Regions from separate parts of the Jeotgalibaca sp. PTS2502 genome, predicted to be linked through region 1. Evidence: predicted binding sites of a transcription regulator. Region 1 holds the regulator's gene; the other holds the start of a gene.

Region 1 (7,606 bases):
ACCAACGATTTTGCTTGCTGAGAATTCAGAAACAGGGCTGGCTAAAGGGTCAGGTCGAAGTATAGATGCTGTCCATCTGTATCAAGCATTGTCCGCTTGCTCAGATTGTATTCTGAAATTTGGTGGCCATAAGATGGCAGCAGGCTTGAGTGTTAGTGTTGATCAAGTTAATCAACTAAGTTACGAGCTGAATAATGTCACATCAGTCTATGCTGAACAGATTAAGCAAGGTGCGACAATCGAGGTTGATGAGTACTTAGATGTTGATGAAGTTACTTTGGATTTTCTAAATGAGATTGATCAGTTGAAACCTTTTGGAACAGATAATCCTAAACCAATCTTTGCCTTTAAGGATGTCCCTGCACAAAATATTAAACAAATAGGAGCAGATCAAAAGCATCTTAAATTTTCTTTATACTCCGAAAAACAAACACTTGATGTTATTGGTTTTAACAAAGGGCATTTAGCTTCCTTTATGCCTGAAATGGAAACCATATCCGTAATAGGCGAATTGGGGATTAATACTTGGCGAGATTTATCGAAACCACAATTACAGTTAAAAGATTTGACCATTGAGCATGTTCAGTATTTTGATAAGCGAACATCTCAAGTCCAAGACGAGTCTCTTAACATTGAGAATAGTGTTTATCTGTTTTTTAACCGTGCCTTTTTTGATAAAACAGCTGATCACTTGCCAAATAGCAGTGTCTCAGTTTTATTGGAAAGTAGAGATGATATCCCACCATTTGAAGATGAATTAACAAATCTGATTATTATTGATTGCCCAAGTAGTCTAGACTATTTGACTTACTTCTTGGAAAGACATAAATTTAATAACTATTATATTTATGCCTATCCGATTCAAAGTATAACGGCTGAAGGAATCCCTAATCAAAAGGTGTTTGCTCATGCTTACCGTTATTTTAGAACCCACCAAAATATGGATGTTCGAAGCAAGTTAACTGACTTGGCCCAATACTTAAAAATTGATAAGAATTTGTTGATTTTTATCATATCCGTGTTTTTAGAAGCAAAATTTGTTACAATTGATAACGGTATAATGAATCCAAATCCGCAACCTGAAAAAGTCAATTTGGAAGAAACCAATACTTATAAACAAAGAATAAATAAAATGAATGCTGAGAAACTATTTATTTACCAGCCATTCCAAGAATTGATTCAGTGGATTAAAGCTTGTGATAAGTAGTTATAGGAGGAAATTTTGATGGATTTTAAAAAGTATATTGCTGATGTGAAAGATTTTCCAGAAGAAGGAATTATTTTTAGAGATATTTCACCATTAATGCAAGACGGCGATGCTTATGCGTCTGCAATTGCTAAAATTGTAGAGTATGCAAAAGATAAAGGTGTCGACAAGGTTGTTGGGCCTGAAGCAAGAGGATTTATGGTAGGTTGTCCGGTTGCAGTAGGATTAAATTGTGGTTTCGCAATGGCCCGTAAAAAAGGTAAATTGCCTCGTGAAACAGTAGAAGTCGCTTACGGTTTAGAATATGGTGAAGCTGTTCTTCAATTACACAAAGATGCTGTTTTACCTGGTGAAAAAGTATTAATCTGTGATGATTTACTTGCAACTGGCGGAACAACATTAGCAACTGTTGAATTAATTGAAAAATTAGGTGGCGAAGTTGTTGGTTTAGCATTCTTAATAGAATTATTGGATCTAAAAGGAAGAGAAAAAATCTCTGGCTACGACATTTTTAACCTAATGGAATACTAAAATCAAAAAGGAGATTGAGCATTTGCCTAATCTCTTTTTAAATTTGACAATAAAACAGCCAGAGAGTATGCTACTTTCTGGCTGTTGCTATTAACTGATATGAGTTCTGTATAAGCCGACAACTTTACCTAATATTTGTACATAGTCCAAAATAATCGGTTCAAGTTCATCATTTTCTGGCTGCAATCGGTAATGATCTGTTTCTTTATAGAATCGTTTACAGGTTGCTTCCTCGTCCTCTGTAATAGCAATCACAATATCGCCATTTTCAGCAGAAGCTTGTTTTCGAACAATAACCGCATCGTTATTGTAGATTCCTGCATTAATCATACTGTTTCCTCGGATGGTTAGCATAAATAAGTCATCCGAACTATTTTTTAAGTTCGGTGGAATAGGGAAGAAGTCTGTTGCTTCCTCAACCGCCAAGATTGGCTCACCAGCCGTGACCACGCCTAGTAGCGGCATTTGATCGCTCTTGATTCCTAATTGTTGTAAACCTAATTCAGTGACCTCAATAGCTCTTGGTTTAGTCGGGTCTCGATAGATATATCCTGCTTTTTCTAATCGAGCCAAATGGCCATGAACGGTTGAGGTAGATGATAGGTTTACGGCATTACCAATTTCTCTTACCGTTGGTGGATAACCTTTTTGCTGAACTTCCGTATAGATGAAGTGCAAAACATTCATTTGTCTTGAGTCTCTACCTTTAGTCATCGGACCATCATCTCCCATATTTTTATAGTGTTATTTTATCACATCTAAACAAAAGAATCAAACAGATGTTCGGGTTTTAAAAAAAATGAATAATTGCGCTTTTCTATTTCCTTTTTGGCGAATATCTTGTAATATATTTAAATGAGGACTTTTGGAAGGAGGATACAAATTGAGTACAAGTGCATGGATTTTTATTGTTATTTTAGGGGTACTTTTAGGAGCTGTAGGGGGCTTCTTTTTGGCACGTCGTTATATGATGAATTATTTTGCTGAAAACCCACCTATTTCAGAAGATATGTTACGCAACATGATGATGCAAATGGGTCAAAAACCATCAGAACGCAAAGTGAAACAAATTATGGCTTCTATGAAAGGTCAAAACAAGAAAGCTAAAAAGAAATAATTGAATGAAATAATGAAAAATGTGGATGCTTGTTTGGGTCCACTTTTTTGTTTTGTATGAACTTAGAAGGAGGGAAACCCGTGCAAATCTTTAAAAAATTAAAGTGGTTCTTCAAGCAAGAATGGCGTTCTTACACAGTGGGGGTCTTTTTCTTAATTGTTGTAGCTTTGATACAAGTTGTTTCACCCCGAATAGTCGGAAATATTATTGATGATATTAATGAGCAATTGTTAACACCTAGAAGTTTAATGATTCAAGCAGGGATTATCCTATTATGTGGTATTAGTCAATATATTTTTCGCTACATTTGGCGCATGGAAATTTGGGGAACGTCTGCTAAACTTGAAAAAATACTTCGAATACGCTTATTTAATCATTTTACGAAGATGGATGCCGAATTTTTTCAAAAATATCGTACAGGAGATTTAATGGCTCATGCTACTAATGATTTGAATGCCATTCGTATGGTTGCAGGTGCAGGAATTCTGACCCTAGCTGACTCGATCTCATCGGGTGGAATTACATTTTTAACAATGTTGCTAACTGTAAACTGGAAATTAACATTAATCGCCATGATACCAGTGCCAGCTTTAACACTTGTTTCAAGAATGTTAGGGAAGAAAATTCATCGAACCTTTAGGAAAGCCCAAGCATCCTTTTCAGCCTTGAATGATAAGACACAAGAAAGTGTTACGGGAGTAAAGGTGATTAAAACTTTTGGCGAGGAAAAGGAAGATATTGCTGATTTTGAATCGAAGACTCGTGACGTTGTTTTAAAAAACAAAGAGGTTTATGCGATTGATTCGATGTTCAGACCGGTTGTTATTTTTGTTATGGGTATTTCATATGCCTTATCTTTGATTTTTGGGGCTTACTTTATTCAAAATGGCGAAATGACTATTGGTAACCTCGTAACATTCTTCAGCTACATTGCTCTAATGAGGTGGCCAATGCTTGCTGTTGGTCGATTATTGAATGTTTTAGAGCGAGGTAGCGCTAGTTACAGCCGTATTGATGAACTGCTTCAAGAACAATCACGTATTATTGAACCCAAGCATGCAATTACTCAGCCACTAGATGGTGACTTAGAAATTGCGATTCAATCATTCCAATATAGCGATTCAGAACAAATCTCGCTTAAGGATATTGTTATCCATCTTCCAAAAGGACACACATTAGGTATTGTGGGTCGAACTGGATCAGGAAAAAGTAGTCTGTTTAGTTTGTTGCTAAGAGAATATGATCACTATGATGGCATCATTAGTTACAATGGCATTAATATTAAGGATTATAGCTTGGATAGTTTGCTAAGCGGCATTGGTTATGTGCCACAAGATAACTTTCTTTTTTCAACAAATGTAGCAGATAATATTCGATTCGCCAATCCAGCTTATTCAGACGAAGAGGTTTACGAAGCAGCTCGAATTACAGCGATTCATGATGATATTCTCGGTTTTCCAAATGGCTACAATACATTGGTAGGGGAACGTGGCGTGTCCCTTTCTGGTGGTCAAAAGCAACGGATTTCGATTGCTCGCGCCGTGATTACGCAACCAGAATTATTGATTTTAGACGACTCCTTATCAGCTGTTGATGCAAAAACAGAAGAACAAATTTTAAGTCAATTGAAAGAAAAAAGAAAGAATCAAACAACCATTATCGCAGCTCATCGTATTTCGAGTGTGATGCACGCTGATGAAATCATCGTTCTAGATAATGGCACTATTGTGGAACGAGGAAATCATGAACAATTAATGCAAAACCAAGGCTGGTATCGTCGAATGTATGAGAAACAGCAATTGGAAAGCAAGTTAGAAGGTGAGAAATAATGGAACAATCAGTTTGGTCTAAAACCATTCCGGTCAAAGAACAAGTTCGAGTTGTTAAACGAATTGTAGCTTATGCGTTACCTTTTAAATCACCATTTATTTGGTCCTTTATTTTTGGTATCGGACTAGCTATAACCGACGTTGTCTCCCCTAGGATTATTCAAGTATTTCTCGATAACTATGTCACTCAAGGGAAAGCAACCATTTCGATTGCGATTCAATTTTCACTATTATACATGTTATCGATTATCATCAGCATGATTACGATGTATTTTCAGAATTACCTATTTAGCATGGCGTCCGAAAAAACAGTCGAAAATATACGGAATCAACTGTTTAGAAAAGTTAATCAACTCGGCATGCGATATTTCGATCAAACACCGGCTGGTTCAATTGTTTCTCGTGTGACAAATGATACGGAAACAATTAAAGATTTTTGGGCTGTCTTCTTGGCTCTAGCAGAGGGTCTTTTAAGTATCGTAACAGTGTTTATTGCGATGTGGGTATTAGATGTAAAAATCACCTTAACCTTTCTATATTTCTTACCTGTTATGACATTAATGGTATGGTTTTACCAACGTGTCAGCACTCGTGTATACCGCACAATGAGAGAAAAACTAAGTGAGCTAAACACAAAATTGAATGAAAATATACTAGGTATGTCTATTATTCAACAGTTCCGCCAAGAAAAAAGACTGCAAAAGGAATTTAGTGATGTTAATGAAGAGTATGCGCGTGGCAGAATAGCCATGGTTAGGATGAATGCCTTGCTTCTTAATCCCTTTATCAGTTTGTTACAAGCCATTGCATTGACGGTTGTTTTGTATTTGTTTGGTGGACAGTCATTTGACCAATTTGTGGAGATAGGGGTTATTTATTCCTTTACTAGCTACATTAACAACTTCTTTAGACCCCTTGGAATGATGATGGACAACTTGAGTGTTTTTCAAGACGGGATTGTGTCAAGCTATCGTGTCATCCGTGTACTTGATCATGATGAACTAGTCCCTCAACAACATGAAGAAGCTAATTTAGCTATTACAAAAGGTAAAATTGAGTTTAAAAATGTGACATTCGCCTATGATAACGGACATAACGTTTTGAAAAACATTAGTTTTACTGCTAATCCTGGCGAAACGGTTGCTTTGATTGGACATACAGGTAGTGGTAAAAGTTCGATTATTAATGTCCTCATGCGTTTTTATGAGTTTTACGAAGGGGATATACTGATTGATGGACAATCAATTAAAAAATATCCAATCGAGGAAATTAGAAGACAGATGGGGCTTGTTCTACAAGACTCATTCTTGTTTTATGGTGATGTTAGCCGTAATATCCGTCTCATGAATGATGAGTTGGATGACGTAGCTATTCAGGATGCTGCAGAATTTGTTCACGCCAATCATTTTATCGAGCAATTACCTGAGCAATACCACGCGAAGGTTATTGAGAGAGGGGCTTCTTACTCAAGTGGGGAACGCCAACTGATTTCTTTTGCACGGACGATTATCCGCGACCCTAAGATTTTAGTTTTAGATGAAGCGACTGCTAATATTGATACGGAGACAGAATTGTTAATTCAAGAGAGTATGAATAAAATGCGAAAAGGGCGAACAACGATAGCGATTGCCCATCGCTTATCTACGATTCGTGATGCTGACCTCATCTTAGTTCTTGATAAGGGTGAGATTATCGAACGTGGTAAACATGATGATTTGATTGCTAAAAAAGGTATTTACTACGATATGTACCAACTACAATCAATGTCAGATTAACACAAAAAAACAGAGCTTAGGAGCTCTGTTTTTTTGTATAGTCATATTTAAAATTAGGATTGACTTCATTGTCTAAACGATCAAATGAATCCATTAAAGCTTGATCGATAGCTGATAATTCATCTTTGCTAATTCGTTTGCCTTCCGGTAAACGAATCGGATCACCAAAACGAACAAATGCATTTTCTCTTTTAATTAAAGCTTTTAAAGAAAACGGTCCTTGGAAAACGACCGGTACAATCGGAACTTTGGCTAAGCGAGCCATAGCGGACGTACCGCCTTTAATTTCATTATCATAGCGAGAACCAGTAGAGAAAATAAAAATATTACGTTCGCCTTCTTTTAGAATATTAACGGGTTGTTTTAAGGCGCTAGGACCTGGATTTTCACGGTTAACAGGAAAAGCGTGCATTTTTCTTAAAAACCAATTAATGAAGCCTTTTTTAAATAGCTCTTGTTTAGCCATAGTAGAGTATACATGGGGATAGGCTGCCACAGCTATAAAAATGGGATCAAGCCAACTTCGGTGTGGTGCCGCTAAAATATATGTTTCAGCTTGTGGTAATTTTTCTTTATTCTGAACGTCAGTCTTACCATTTAATAGCCAGACAATAAATCCGACGATTCGAACAACACAATTGTAAAACAATAGGAAACCTCCTTTTTGTAATCAAATAATCAGTTATCTTAGTATGCGATACTATGACAGAATTTTCAAGAAAATTTTATTATGATTTTTCTTGCATTTTTTTCAAATAAACGTATAATGTAAGACGGTGCTAAAACACCAAAAATTTCACACCTCAATGGATGCAGGGATGGGTGCTTCGATGAAGTCATACTTGTAATTGAAGTTGGGGGAGGAAAAATACAAAACCAAATGGAGGAATACAACATGGCAGTCATTTCAATGAAACAATTGCTAGAAGCTGGTGTTCACTTCGGTCATCAAACACGCCGTTGGAACCCAAAAATGAAACAATATATCTTTACAGAAAGAAACGGTATCTACATTATCGACTTACAAAAAACAGTTAAGTTAGTAGATAACGCATACAACTACATGCGTGAAGTCGCTGAAGATGGCGGCGTTGCTCTTTTTGTAGGAACAAAAAAACAAGCTCAAGAAGCTATTAAAGATGAAGCT
Region 2 (7,606 bases), 360 kb from region 1:
AAGCAAATAAGCTAAATAGAAAATGACGGAAGGGCATAAGTCCTTCCGTCATTTTTTTATGATCAGCTGTACGATACAGCAGTAATAATAAAAAGATAATAAGTTAATAAAAGAGTTGTATCTTACATTTCTGCCCTCAAATGTATCATACAGTTCGATATCTTAGTGCTGTATCTTACATTTGGCTATGTAAATGTAAGATACAGCCAGTTTTTAAACGCTGTATCGACAAAAAAGGCATAAAAAAGGGACTGGGAAAAAACTCAGTCCCTGAATAAAGAAAATCCCCAACTCTTTCTAAATTGAAGGAGTTGGGGATTTTATTGTTTTAAAAGACATAGTGAGCCAAATACCTTATAATTTAAGTACGACCAAAAACCAAAGGAGTGACTCACCATGTATCAAAATTATAACACAATGGAGACGGCCTTAGCACTACAATTGGATTTTACAATCCCGAGTGATCACGAAGCACGCCTCATCAGCCGTTTCGTCGATTCGATTCCTTCGGAATTTCTCCTGGAAGAGACGTCTCATACAGGTCGCCCTGCCTTTCATCCCGCGATGCTTTTGAAGATGTGCTTATTTGCCTATAGCCGCACCACATTTTCCGGACGCAAAATGGAACGCATGAATGAAGAATCGATTCCCATGAAGTGGTTGACAGGCGACACTTCTGTTAGCTACAAGACAATCAACAATTTCCGTTCAAGCGAGCATGCATCAAAGCTTATTAAGTATGCCTTCATTCTTTTCACAACACTCTTGAGTGACAACGGCTTGATTCACGAAGATGCGTTATATATCGACGGTACGAAGATACAAGCCGATGCAAATATTTATAGTTTTACTTGGAAGAAAGCAATCGAACGCTATGAAGCAAAACTCAATGATAACGTTTCGAAATTGTATGATGAACTCGTCCAAGCAAAAGTAAACCTCGCTTTATCGGAAGAGACATTGAAAACAGCAGAAGGTATTAAAGAAATAATCGGTTCTCTCGACAAGGAACTTGTGGCCGTCGAAGCTGCGATTACAGAAGAAAAAGTGGTTCCTAAAGGTGGTTCGGAACAGAAGCGACGTCGTCGCATCCTCAAAAAATACCGGAATAAATGTAAAAAAGATTTCTTACCGCGTAAGCAACGCTATGAAGAAGCAAACGCCACATTTGAAGACCGAAACAGTTTCTCTAAAACAGATACGGACGCAACGTTCATGTGCATGAAAGAAGATCCGATGAAGAACCGTGAGTTGAAACCGGGCTATAATCTTCAGGTCGCATCGAGCAATCAGTTTGTCATCGCCTATGATATTTTTTCAAATCCGACGGATACACGCACGTTTATCCCTTTTTTGGAATCCATTCAAACGTTGGATTTATTCACGTATATCGCTGCAGATGCCGGTTATGGCAGCGAAGAAAATTACGAGGCGGTTCTGGATACCTTTGGTAAGGTTCCGCTCATCCCATACGGCATGTATCATAAAGAAAACACTAAAGCCTATCGCTCTAATCCTAAACACCGCTATAACTGGGATTATGACGAGATCGAGGATGCCTATACAGATTTAGACGGTGTACGCTTTAGTTTCTCGCATTACAGTACGCGAAATGATAAGAATGGTTTTCAAAGACAATTTAAAGTATACAAGGCTGATGTGGAACAACAGGACGAGTCGCGCAATCAATTAGCCAAGACACCGAAAGGTGCCCAGCGCCAGACAGCGGTCAACTATAACTGGGAATACTTCAAGCAGCATGTAAAAGAAAGCCTTGAGAGCGATCGTGGAAAAGAAATCTACGCACAACGAAAAATCGACGTAGAAACTGTTTTTGGTCGTATGAAAGGTGTATTTGGCATGCGCAGAACTCATGTCAGAGGCAAGCAAGCCGTTCATAATGACATCGGGATCATGCTTATGAGCATGAATCTTACAAAACTAGCCCTTGAGGCTAGAAGAAAAGCGGAAGCTTTTTACAAAAATCCAGTGAAAAATAAAAATCGCAATGAAACAATCAGAATTATGATTATTTCATTACGCTTTTTTTATTTAAGGCTAGTTATTTCCCAGTCCCAACTTTTTTGATTAGTTTACTTTTTTATTTTCTAAATCAGTTCGCACAACCATGACGTCACATGTGGCATGGCGAATCACATATTCAGAAACCGAGCCGATGAAGAGACGTTCAACAGCATTTAAGCCTGTAGCGCCAATCATAATTAAGTCAGCATGATATTCTTCAGGTAAGTCTTTACCAATCATCACTTTAGGTGAGCCATATTCAATACGACTTTCAATGTCGCTTAAACCAGCATCACGAGCGGCTTTTTCATAACTATCCATCATAACTTTTGTCTGACGGATAATTTCATCTGTAAAACTACCTTCGAAGCCTGAAGGGGTTTGGATGGCTCTGGTATCGATAACGTGGATGATAACCAGCTTTGAATGATTTCGTTTTGAAACTTCAATTGCTTTTCGAAATGCCAATTCTGACTCACTTGAACCATCGACAGGGGCCAAAATTGTTGTGTATTCTTGTAACATAACGATCACTCCATTTCTTCTTTGCTTACATCTTTATTGTAACGCACTTTTAAAGAAATAAAAAGAAAGTAATGAAAACGTTATTTTAACCGCTTAGATAGATTGTTTGAAAAATAAGCTGAATAGAGCGAAACGATTACGATGAAAACAAGATAAACAATTTTTTGATCGACAATTAAGGTAATGACTGACGATAGGGCAAAGGCTGCAAAAATCATCCCATTTATCGTAAAGAATTGATTTAATTGTTGTTTTTGAGCATCTGTGAATTTTTCTGGAAATAAAAGAAAGGCATCGCTAGCTTTCTGAGTTAAAAACCAACTAACGACTAGTAAGAGTATGCCAAATGTGATTATTAATCCTTTAATCATCAGAAGAAGAACTCCTTTCAAAAATAAAAAGCCGCTCAAAGAGCGGCTTCTAAAGTATAGAACTTTATAGAGAAAATCCGATGGTGCCGGTTTATGTTATTCTACTAGTTTTGAACCCGCAGTATTAGCAGGTGGGCTCCACAGAATGTCTTGCTAGCTTCCACATGACATGGCTTGCTATCCAACATAAATCAAGGATCCCAATATAGTAATTATTTGTTCGGTCAACACATTGAGAATATATCGTACACCTCAGAACTTCTTATAAGTATAGTAGCACACACCTGAATTGGATGCAAGAATTCTTACTTAATTTTTATTTAAAAAGCTGTTTTAATAAGGATGTAAGCGTAACCTCTTTTTTTATTTTTCGGATGATTTTCTTAGAGAATCTGCTTGTTGAGCAAGTGCTTTTTCATATTTACCAGTGATTACGGCTTCATAATACTGAGAAGATTTCAGACTGTCTGGCAAGTATTGTTGCGCTACCCAGTGGTTGTCGTAAGCGTGTGGGTACTTATAATTAACGCCTCTGCCTAATTTTCCAGCACCTTGATAATGGGCGTCTTTGAGGTGTAAGGGCACATCTCCTGATTTTCCTTGACGAACGTCATTTAAAGCTGCGTCAATGGCATCAATCGCTGAATTTGATTTGGGAGATAGGGCTAAATCAATGACTGCGTGTGCCAGTGGAATTCGTGCTTCCGGTAGACCTAATTTTTCAGCAGCTTGAACGGCAGATACTGTTCGTGCCACGGCTGCTGGATTACCAAACCCAATATCCTCATAAGCGCAAACTAATAGTCTTCTGCATATAATAACCAATTCACCAGCTTCAATTAAACGTGCCAAGTAGTGAAGAGAAGCATCAACATCACTACCACGTAATGATTTTTGAAAAGCAGAGATAACGTCATAATGAGCATCGCCATCTTTATCATGGACCAGTGCTTTTCTTTGTAAGCATTCCTCAGCAATAGCAAGCGTAATATGAATGTCGCCCTCATCGTTCTCAGGAGTTGAACGAGCTGCTAATTCTAATGCATTAAGTGACCCTCTTAAATCACCCATAGAGCTTCTTGCGAAATGCTGGAGAGCATTATCATCCAGTTTAATCGCTAAGTGGCCAAGACCATTTTTTTCATCTGTTAAGGCACGCTGTAAAGCTACTTCGATATCAGTTATAGCAAGCGGTTTGACCTCAAAAATTTGCGTTCGACTTCTAATCGCAGGGTTAATACTAATATAAGGGTTCTCTGTTGTTGCGCCAATGAGAACAATGAGGCCACTTTCTAAATGAGGAAGTAAAAAATCTTGTTTAGGCTTATCTAAACGATGAATTTCATCGAGTAACAAAATAACCTGACCTGAAAACTTAGCTTCTTCAACAACAATTTGTAAATCTTTTTTAGAATCAGTTGCAGCATTTAATTGGCGGAAGGCAGACTGTGTTGATCCTGAAATGGCACTTGCGATACTTGTTTTCCCTGTACCTGGTGGACCATAGAGAATCATCGATGATAGCATGCGAGCATCTACCATTCGTCTAATAATTTTGTTTGGACCAACTAAGTGTTGCTGTCCGACAACTTCGTCGATGTTGGTTGGTCTCATGCGAAAGGCGAGTGGTTTTTTCATAATGGTTATTCCTTTCATTCATTCTGATACTATTATAAGCGACATAATGAAATAGAACAAATATTCGTTTTTAAGCTTTTTTAAATAAAAAAAGTAAGTGACTTATCAAATGCATGGTTTATAGCTATAATAGAACTAGTGTAAAAATGTAGATGAAAGAGAGTAGTGTAGATGAATATCAAAACAATCATCAAAGATAATAAGTTCGAGAACTTATTTACAAAAGCGATTTTTGGGGTAGAAAAAGAATCTCAACGCATTTTGAGGGACGGAACGATTACGGAGAGTGAGCACCCTCATTTATTTGGTAACCGAACGTTTCATCCTTATATTCAAACGGACTTTGCAGAAAGTCAGTTGGAACTTGTTACACCACCAGTAGAGAGTGTGCAAGAAGTTGAAGATTGGTTGGCTGCTATTCATGATGTGGTCCATGCTTCGCTTAATGAAGATGAGTATATGCTTCCTTTCAGTTTGCCGATCCACATGCCTGAAGAAGACATGATTCAAATTGCTAAATTGGATAATAAAGAAGACGTTCGCTACCGCGATTATTTAGCAAAAGTCTATGGAAAGAAAAAACAAATGATGAGCGGCATTCACTTTAATTTTGAATTTCATCCTGACTTTCTTCAAGCACTCTATGAAAAACAAAATGATATACAAACATTTCGTGAATTTCAAACAGCGGTTTACTTTAAATTAACCCACAATTTTCTAAGATACCAGTGGATGCTGACTTATCTATTAGGTGCTTCTGTTGAAGTAAAAGATAACTACTTCCAAGATCATACCATCCCAGATGATATTCCAAGTGGTTATATTAGAAGCTTAAGAAGTAGCAAGTATGGCTATGTCAATAACGAGGATGTCAACGTATCGTTTAATAGTTTAGAAGAATATGTTGAAAGCATTGAACGAATGGTTTCAGAAGGAAAATTAATTGAAGAAAAAGAATTCTATTCACCCGTTCGTTTTCGTGGTGGTAAAAAAGCTAGACAAGTTCTTGAAAATGGCGTTGCCTATCTGGAGTTCCGTTTGTTTGACCTGAACCCCTTTAGTAAATATGGTATTTCTAAAGCAGACATGTCCTTTGTTCATAGCTTCTTTATGTATTTATTATGGATAGACGAAGCAACTAATGAAGCTGATTGGCAAAAGGGTCGTGACATGAATAGTCAAACTGCCTTTGAACACCCTTTACAGCTATCTGCCTTCCAAGAAGAGGGGCTTCAAATGATGACAGGGTTGTTAGCTATGTTGGAAGACATAGACGCACCCCTTGACTTGCTTAACATTGCTAAAGACAAATACCAAGCCTTTCTTCAACCTGAAAAAACGATTAGCGGTCAAATAGTCACTATGGCAGAAAAGGGGATTGACTTATCTGAGTGGGCTATTCAATCAGCTGTTCATTATAAAGAGACATCATTAGAGCGTCCTTATGCCTTAACAGGATTTGAGGATATGGAATTATCGACTCAAATTTTGTTATTTGATTCCATTCAACAAGGGTTAGAGATTTCTATTCTTGACCGTAGCGACCAATTTATTTCGTTGAAATATGGCGACCATTTAGAGTACGTTAAAAATGGTAATATGACGGCTCTTGATAGCTACATATCACCACTCATTATGGAGAATAAAGTGGTCACTAAAAAAATACTAGCTCAACATGGGTTTTCTGTGCCAGCTAGTATGGAATATACAAATCAAGAGCAAGCGGTTAGAGACTATCAACTCTTTGCCAACAAAGCTTTTGTTGTCAAACCAAAGTCTACAAACTATGGGTTAGGTATTTCTATTTTTAAAGAAGGAGCGAATTTAGCTAACTTTACTAAAGCCGTTGCTATTGCTCTTAAAGAGGACGACACCATCTTAGTAGAGGATTTTGTTGAAGGAACAGAATACCGTTTCTTTGTTATTGGTGAAGAAACCAAGGCTGTTTTGCTTCGTGTACCGGCGAATGTGACAGGAGATGGCATTCATACGATTAAGGAATTAGTCGCTATGAAAAATGAAGACCCATTAAGAGGGAAAAACCACCGCAGCCCGCTTGAAAAAATAGAACTAGGAGACATCGAGTTGATGACCTTGGAAGAACAAGGCTATCAAGTAGATGATATTCCTGAAGCAGCTAGTCGTGTTTATTTAAGAGATAATTCCAATGTGAGTACCGGTGGCGATTCGATTGATTATACGGATAAGATGGATGAGTCATACAAGCAATTAGCAGCACAGATGGCAACTGTTTTAGGCGCAACCATTTCAGGCATGGATATGATGATTAAAGACTATCAGCAACCATCAACAAAAGAAAACCCAGGCTATGGTGTGATCGAAGCGAACTTCAACCCCATGATGATGATGCATATTTATCCATTTGAAGGGGAATCACGACGCTTAACACGTGATATACTAGATCGCTTATTCCCGGAAATGACAATTAAAGAAAAAGGTGGGAAATAAGAATGAAAATCGGTCAACGTTTGCTCGTATTCATGGTATTAATTGCTATGGGAGCTGCCTACTTTATCGCTAATCAATTGAGCTTTACGGTAGTTTTTCAAGATATTCCATTTTTAGAGTTATTTTTAGTTTTCTTATTAGCCCTTTATTCAGTAATGTTTCATCTTGTTTTACACGAATTGGGACATTTATTTTTTGGTTGGTTAACAGGTTATAAATTACTTTATTTACAACTGCCATTTTTTCAATACGATGCCAATTCTAAAACGCCGACGCGTAAAAATCGTCAGTCACCTGGTTTAGCTGGTCAGTGTTTGATGGCGCCTCCGACAGATAAACAACCCTACCTTCTTTATTTAGCAGGTGGGTTAATTGTAAACTTATTAACTGCTGGCTTTTTATATGGTGGTGCCTTTTTCCTAGAAGGTAAATGGAGTGTATTTGCGTTTATCTTCTCACTGGTACCCATGTATTTATTTTTAGCCAATGCTTTGCCATATGGCTTGTCAGATGGCCTCACAATCAGCCAAATTAGCAAATCACCCCTAGAAAAACAGTTGTACTTTAAGCAAATGACT

What was found. Region 1 encodes LexA, which represses DNA repair genes until DNA is damaged. Its sites were predicted from a motif close to CNAACANNTGTTNG; they were not measured.
Region 2: a site for LexA is predicted at 4,613-4,626, ahead of BW721_RS04665 (replication-associated recombination protein A). Genes of this name have one in related genera too.

Annotation. Positions count from the first base shown of each region.
Region 1 covers NZ_CP019433.1:602,004-609,609, forward strand. The annotation lists gene recJ (single-stranded-DNA-specific exonuclease RecJ) at 1-1,207, shown strand, start outside; gene BW721_RS03055 (adenine phosphoribosyltransferase) at 1,226-1,738, shown strand; gene lexA (transcriptional repressor LexA) at 1,829-2,452, opposite strand; gene BW721_RS03065 (YneF family protein) at 2,622-2,855, shown strand; gene BW721_RS03070 (ABC transporter ATP-binding protein) at 2,936-4,684, shown strand; gene BW721_RS03075 (ABC transporter ATP-binding protein) at 4,684-6,459, shown strand; gene BW721_RS03080 (lysophospholipid acyltransferase family protein) at 6,476-7,108, opposite strand; gene rpsB (30S ribosomal protein S2) at 7,355-7,606, shown strand, end outside.
Region 2 covers NZ_CP019433.1:958,475-966,080, reverse strand. The annotation lists gene BW721_RS04690 (acetate/propionate family kinase) at 1-10, shown strand, start outside; gene BW721_RS04685 (IS1182 family transposase) at 397-2,088, shown strand; gene BW721_RS04680 (universal stress protein) at 2,089-2,550, opposite strand; gene BW721_RS04675 (hypothetical protein) at 2,631-2,921, opposite strand; RNA gene ssrS (6S RNA) at 2,992-3,183, opposite strand; gene BW721_RS04665 (replication-associated recombination protein A) at 3,285-4,559, opposite strand; gene gshAB (bifunctional glutamate--cysteine ligase GshA/glutathione synthetase GshB) at 4,731-7,028, shown strand; gene BW721_RS04655 (hypothetical protein) at 7,031-7,606, shown strand, end outside.